Regions from separate parts of the Paenibacillus sp. J22P51 genome, predicted to be linked through region 2. Evidence: a T-box and tRNA genes for the amino acid it is inferred to sense, from the RefSeq annotation. Region 2 holds a T-box; the other holds one or more tRNA genes.
The links. A T-box is a leader RNA that pairs with one kind of tRNA and senses whether it is charged. The one in region 2 lies ahead of argS (arginine--tRNA ligase), so its partner is inferred to be a tRNA-Arg.
Positions count from the first base shown of each region.

Region 1: it encodes a tRNA-Arg, which carries the amino acid that the T-box ahead of argS (arginine--tRNA ligase) is inferred to sense. The anticodon was not compared.

Region 1 covers NZ_JCAUAZ010000004.1:2,753-6,162, reverse strand. The annotation lists gene AC58QC_RS10980 (C40 family peptidase) at 1-613, opposite strand, end outside; cyclic di-AMP (ydaO/yuaA leader) riboswitch at 616-778, opposite strand; gene AC58QC_RS10975 (GNAT family N-acetyltransferase) at 904-1,410, opposite strand; tRNA gene AC58QC_RS10970 (tRNA-Gly) at 1,728-1,798, opposite strand; tRNA gene AC58QC_RS10965 (tRNA-Pro) at 1,816-1,892, opposite strand; tRNA gene AC58QC_RS10960 (tRNA-Arg) at 1,913-1,989, opposite strand; tRNA gene AC58QC_RS10955 (tRNA-Gly) at 1,996-2,070, opposite strand; gene AC58QC_RS10950 (AIM24 family protein) at 2,173-2,871, opposite strand; gene AC58QC_RS10945 (SH3 domain-containing protein) at 2,898-3,350, opposite strand; gene AC58QC_RS10940 (GyrI-like domain-containing protein) at 3,407-3,410, opposite strand, start outside.
Region 2 covers NZ_JCAUAZ010000017.1:25,740-29,149, forward strand. The annotation lists gene AC58QC_RS25675 (spore germination protein) at 1-74, opposite strand, end outside; gene AC58QC_RS25680 (phosphotransferase family protein) at 380-1,357, shown strand; gene AC58QC_RS25685 (VOC family protein) at 1,446-1,826, shown strand; T-box leader at 2,047-2,266, shown strand; gene argS (arginine--tRNA ligase) at 2,317-3,410, shown strand, end outside.

The DNA.
Region 1 (3,410 bases), on a different contig from region 2:
AACCTTTGGGTGTTGTTCCTCCCCATTGATAAGGCGTTCCTTTAAAAGTCGTTGCAGCTTGAATAATTTGAGCTGAAACGGATGGCTGAACGACCTTTAGTGCTGGGGCGGCTGCTGGTGGCGGTGCAATCCATGCTGGCTTATGGGACTTACCGTCCTCTTCAACGATGGCGATTTTATTCGCATCATTCCACGCAATCGGAGATCCAAACGTCTCTGTTATGAAACGCAAAGGAACGAAGGTATTTCCCTTAAGCAGTGTCGGACTGCTCTCTAATTCAACTAACTTACTGTTGACTACCGCTTGCTCTTCGTCCGTTGTTAGTTGAATCGCCTGCTCATTGTTCTTTAGGGTGACGACAACTTCATCACCTTGCTTCGCCCAGTCCACTTGATAACCTAGCTTCTCCGACAGCACACGCAGTGGCACCTGAAGCTTACCCTCTGTGTCAATAAACGGCTGTACTTCAGGGAATTGCACCAGTTCGTCATTCACTTGAACCTTCACCGAAGAGGTGTCTGTCGCAGCTTGAGCTGATGGAGCGTTGAACATGGAGATGGCTGCGCCCAAAAGAACGCATGAGCAAATAACACTTTTTGTAAAAAGTTTCAAAACATTGTCCTCCTTGAAGCCTCCGAGGTTAGTTGACGGGTTCGGGAAGAGGTTTTCCCTAGTGCGCTCCATTAGTCTAAGACTAACTAAGCATCCATTCACCCCAAGTAAAGAAGTCCCCCGTACCGGAGCTTTTGATGCTCCGAGATTCGGCATTTTTTGTCTATGTTAGACTAGCACAGTTCGTTTTCGCCTGACAACCTTTTCGCGGTGGTAAGTGTTTCCTTTTCGGGTTGTGCCACATGAACAAAAGCACCTCCAGAGATTATTATCCTGAGGTGCCCTTACCATTACTGCCTATATACCTCTGCGTAGAGAGTGTTCTTGTAGGGCCCAAACTCTTTTTCCGTCAACGGATGAGGATAACTCATGATTTGGAGAGGTAATGACAGTTGCCCTTCTCTGAGAGGAGGCTGCTCATAGGGAAATAGGTTCAAATGAAAGCCGCACCGCTCATAAAATTCAATTCTCCGCTTGGCATCCGACGTATTTGGCGGCTCGACTTCAAGTACGATAGGCGTTGCAGCGCTGCTCATATATGTCGTCAGCATTCGTTTGCCTATCCCTCCGCCCCGAATCGCGGTATGGACTGCAATATGCTCCACAAATCGGAACGTACCGAAATTCCAACTTGCCACAAAGCCAAGCAGTTGCCCATGAGCCTCCCTCTCGACATCAATTCTGTAATTAGGATGCGAAAGCAGCGCTCGCTGCCCTTCATAGGTCCTTATCTCCGTATCAGGAAAAGCGGATTCCATCAGTTCGAATACATCATTAAATGAATCAACTAACTCCATCGTTGGCATCTCCTTTCAGATTAGGGTATCCAACAAAGCCTTCTGATCATGCAACACCTTACCACTTTGATAAAAAGCATGTGCCGCAGTAGGAAAGCCCGCTGGCAACGCATGACCCATGAATGGGTGAACCTCTATGGGAATACTCCAAATGCTTATTATAACGCTTCCTACGGAAGCAACTGGTGGTATATTTGGACGCTCGTCCTACATAGCCTATTCTCAGAAGTGTGCACGGACGGTCGAACCCTCTATGGGCTCTCTTCACAGCCTAGCATAAATAAAAAAGACCACCCGAAGGTGATCTTTTTTATTTAAGCGGGCGGCGGGAATCGAACCCGCGCGATCAGCTTGGAAGGCTGAAGTTCTACCATTAAACTACGCCCGCATATAAAAATTCTAAAGTGGTCGGGACGACACGATTTGAACATGCGACCCCCTGCTCCCAAAGCAGGTGCTCTACCAAGCTGAGCTACGTCCCGTAGTGAAGATAAAGTGTAAATGGCGCGCCCTGAGAGATTCGAACTCCCGACCTTTTGATTCGTAGTCAAATACTCTATCCAGCTGAGCTAAGGGCGCAAATATTGGAGCGGAAGACGGGGATCGAACCCGCGACCCTCGCCTTGGCAAGGCGATGCTCTACCGCTGAGCCACTTCCGCATACGGTTATTTCTCACTCGCTCAGTAAGAGTTTCTCTGAGGCGACAAGGAATAATATATCAGGTATTCGGGACAAATGCAACTTTTTTTTCAATCTTTTTATTATTTGATGAAAACTCCACCAAAAGGCAGCACTTCCCGAGCTATACGTCGCAGCAAGCTATCCGATTTCATATGCTCGTCCAACTTGGGATCAGGCTTACAAGGCTGCATAAGCACATGTCCATGGCCAGTGATCTCCCAGTGATAGTTCATATGCTGACTAGCCAGTGTATTACCGTATACACAAAGTCGCAGCTTGGCCTGCCGCGGATAAGCAACAAGACAGCTGACATCGATATATAAAGGTTGCTTTGGATCTAAAGCCATCTGATGCAAAGGACCCGCTGTTAATAAGCCTAGCGTACCGGGGCCATGAAATTGCATTTTAACAAGATCTTGCGTGATCAAGGAATTCTTGACGCTCTGCAAATGCGTTGTGAAAGTCACACCTTCCGTATAGAACAAGACATGACGAAACTCAAACAAAAGGTCATCTTCGGCTTCTAAAGGCAGTACAGCCAAGCTATAAGCTTCTGGCAGCCCCATCAGCAATTGTCCTGGCCCTCTTACACGTGATTGGATCAACCTCTTTTTCCTATACATACCGGGAAGCTTCATTAAGGCATCTTCTCTAAGCTCTGGCATCCCTTGGAACGCTACAATTTGGTTGGGATGCAGCACATGCACAGACTCGCCTTGCTCAAGCTGAAGCGTTGCCATCCTTGCTTGTAAGCTTGCATTTTCAAAGATGACCTCCATACGCATCCCCTCCTCATCCCTGCCTGCTAACGCATCCCGCGCTTCTTCCTACGCCACACGATAATACGAAACACGCGCCCGAGCAAAAAATAGCCTACAACAAGCGCAGCTGCGGTAATCACCATGTAGGTTATTTTTCGGTTTCGTTTCTCTTTATCCAGCGCAAGTTGTTCCATTACTTTCAATCGCTCTTGCAATTGCTCGTTATCCTTCTTAAGTGCCTCGTTCTGGCTCAAGAGACGATCTTCGATCTCTTGGGACTGCCGAACGGCTTCCGATAGCTTGTCCTTCTGTTCTTCTAATTGCTGCTTCGTAGCCTCATAATCCTTCTGGATCTGCTCGACATTGCTTGGTAGTTGATAGATTTCTTTTGCCCGATCTAACCATGAGGCATGGGCAGCGGGAGCTGGATACATGAACCCAATCCAGATAATAAAGATAACCACGAGTCCAATCGAAGTCATGATACGTTTTTGCATCCGCAATCCCTCCCATGCTTCACATCTCGACATTATGTTCTATTTTACAGCAAAAATCAC
Region 2 (3,410 bases):
TGATGAAGATCCTGACAGACCCCCAACTTCTCCATGACTTGACTTCGTGGCGTATATATCGCTTTATCCAACATTAACCATCACCTACGCGATAGTATGAGCAATTTGAACCTGACCTATGCTTTGGATACATAGGATTTAAATATGAAGAATACAACACGAGATGAATCCGGAAGTATTTGCAGGGCAAGATTCATTAGGGGTACTATATTAACCAGAAAGAAAAAATCCATTGGAAGTCCCAATGGATTTTTGTATGTGTATTTTTAGAAAGACCTTATTCAACATCATAAACGATATGAAATAAACAGTCTATACTTTTTCCTAAATTAACCATATAGTTGGGTTGCCGGCAATTCTAGGAATGGAGCGTTGTTCAATGGATTACACCAATTATTTTGATCATGTTGATTTACAGGATTATGTGACAACTATATTTGGATCTAGTTATTTGATCTCTAAAGTTTCCAGCATGCACGGTGGTGCGCAAAAGGTCGTCTATAAGTTGGATTGTAAGAATGGATTTTCATGCGTTGTATATGTATGGGATCTCACTATGAATTTTTTTCGTGAAGAAATAGAAAGATCGGGAATTCATGAGCAAAGCTTTGGAGCGGATTTGTTTGAAGTAAATAATAAGTTTTTACTACAACATGGGATTCAAACTCCTGCATTATATAAGCTTGATAAGACAAGGACACGCTATCCATTTGACTTTGCTTTTGTTGAATATATAGAGGGTCAAAAAGCGGAAATCTATTTCCACGATCCTGATATACAAGTTCGAGATACGGTGTTTCAACGGATTGGAGATATGTTGACAAGTTTGCATGGAAACGTCAGGGACACTTTTGGAAAAGTGAATCAAGATAATCGAGCCCAATCAGGTAAATGTCATCATCTGCAAATCAACAATGCCAAGAACGATTTAGCATATGTATGCCAATATATAGATGTCTTAAAGCCAAAGCATAATAGGATTCTCGATAAATTGTATGAGCTTGAATCGAAAATTGAATCTAGAAAGCGATATACCTTTATCCATGGGGAACTAGGACCGGATCATATGTTAATAAATGAGAACCTAGAACCATATTTGATTGATATCGAAGGGGCTGAGTTCTATGACCTAGAGCATGAGCACAGTTTTTTAGAGTTTCGATTCGGGGAGTATTATCGTTATTTACGAAATGAAACGTTGGATCTTAATCGCATGCAATTTTATCGATTTCATCATCATATTTCTTTGACTTGTGGCGGTTTAAAGCTGTTGCAAAGGGGATTTCCTAATCAACAATTTGCGAGGGACCTTTCTGAATATCATTGTCGTGCTGTACTGCGTCTTGTTGAAAATTAAATTTACATATAAAGGGATACCACTTATAATACAAGTATAATGAAACTGAGTTTCATGTAATGAAACATCGTGAGAGGAGATCACTACAATGTCATTTCAATTTCTAGGGATTGACCACATTCAACTAGCTGCGCCTGAAGGTTGTGAATTGGCTGCGAGACAATTTTTTGCTGAAATACTAGGTTGGGATGAGATCCCAAAACCTGAAATCTTGAGGCAACGTGGTGGTGTTTGGTTTCAATGCGGAAATCATCAGGTACACATCGGTGTTCAAAAGGATTTCACCCCTGCAACAAAAGCACATCCAGCATTTCAAGTTCAAAGTATTGATGCATTACGAGATCACTTGTCTCGATACAACGTACATGTTATAGATGATGATGCACGATCGGAGGAAGGCATCCAACGTTTCTACGTGAATGATCCGTTCGGCAATCGACTCGAGTTTATGGAATGGCTGAAGCCTTAACGCCCAAAAAGGGCGTTAAAAGTAGGAATCCGAGCGCTTATACGCGCGCGGGATGCCTTTAACGCCCCAAAAGGGCGTTAAAAGTACGAATCCGAGCGCTTCTTCGCGTGGGCGATGCCTGGGACAGTGTGGGTTGCAATCAAGCGTGAATAAGCGGATTATCCTTGATTACCCTTGACATTCCCCCGAATCCCTTGTAAGATATTCAAAAATTCATATCGAAATATTGATGAATGGGACAGTAATTCCTAACAGACAGTCACAGCGAGCCGGGTCAGTGTAAGCCGGTACGGATGTTACGAATGAAACGGACCCAGGAAATGGTTTGCCGAAATGGAGTAGGTAAATCCGGTCTGTCGACCGTTACGAAACAGAGGGGTTAAACGACACGTTTAACACTTAGAGTGGTACCGCGGGAATCTTCAGCTCTCGTCTCTTTATTAGAGACGGGGGCTTTTTATATTTTCAAAAAAAGGAGTGGAATACCATGATAAATGTTAAGCATTATTTTGCTGTGAGAATCTCATCATTACTCGCTGGTATCGACGCACAGGAAATTGCTGCTTGGATGGAATACCCATCGAGTCCGGAAAAAGGAGATGTAACATTACCCTGTTTTCGACTGAGTAAATCGCTTAGTAAACCACCGCAAGTCATTGCTGATGAGTTGAAAGCAGCGCTCCAAGATGAAGAAATCGACTATATGGAATCCGTATCAGGATATCTGAACATTTATATCAAGAAGGCACACTTTGCGGAATCACTGGTTAAGCATATTATTCAAGCTGGCGAACAATATGGATCGCAAAATCTAGGGCAAGGCAGCACGGTGGTTATCGATTACTCTTCTCCGAACATTGCAAAGCCCTTTCATGTTGGCCATCTAAGGTCCACGGTGATCGGAAATGCCTTGTATCAAATCCATTCTTTCTTAGGATACAACTGTGTGGGGATTAACCATTTGGGTGATTGGGGGACACAGTTCGGGAAACTGATTGTTGCCTATAAGCAGTGGGGAAGTAAGGAAGCAGTAACTAGCGGTGCCATTGATGAGCTTCTCCAGCTTTATGTCAAATTCCATGAGGAGGCAGAGAAGGATCCTTCTTTAGAGGATCAAGCTCGTGCTTGGTTTACGAAAATGGAGCAAGGAGATCAAGAAGCACTTGCTTTGTGGCAGTGGTTCGTAGACATAAGCATCACAGAATTCCAAAAGATTTATAAGCTGTTAGGCGTCCAATTTGATGCTTATCAAGGTGAAAGTTTCTACAATGACAAAATGGAGCCCGTTATTCTGGAGCTGAAAGAGAAGCAACTACTCGAGGAAGACGATGGCGCTTGGTTAGTGCGTTTGGATCCTTTCGGCATGGCGCCTGCCTTAATGCTGAAAAAGGATGGAAGTTCCCTCTACCATACGCGTGATCTAACAGCAGCTATCTATAGAGCGGAAAAGTATGATTTCGCCAAGCTGATTTATGTGACCGACTATGCACAGAATCTTCATTTTCAGCAATGGTTTAAGGTTGTTGAATTAATGGACTACACGTGGGCATCCAAGCTTGAACATGTTGCTTTTGGCCGTGTGAG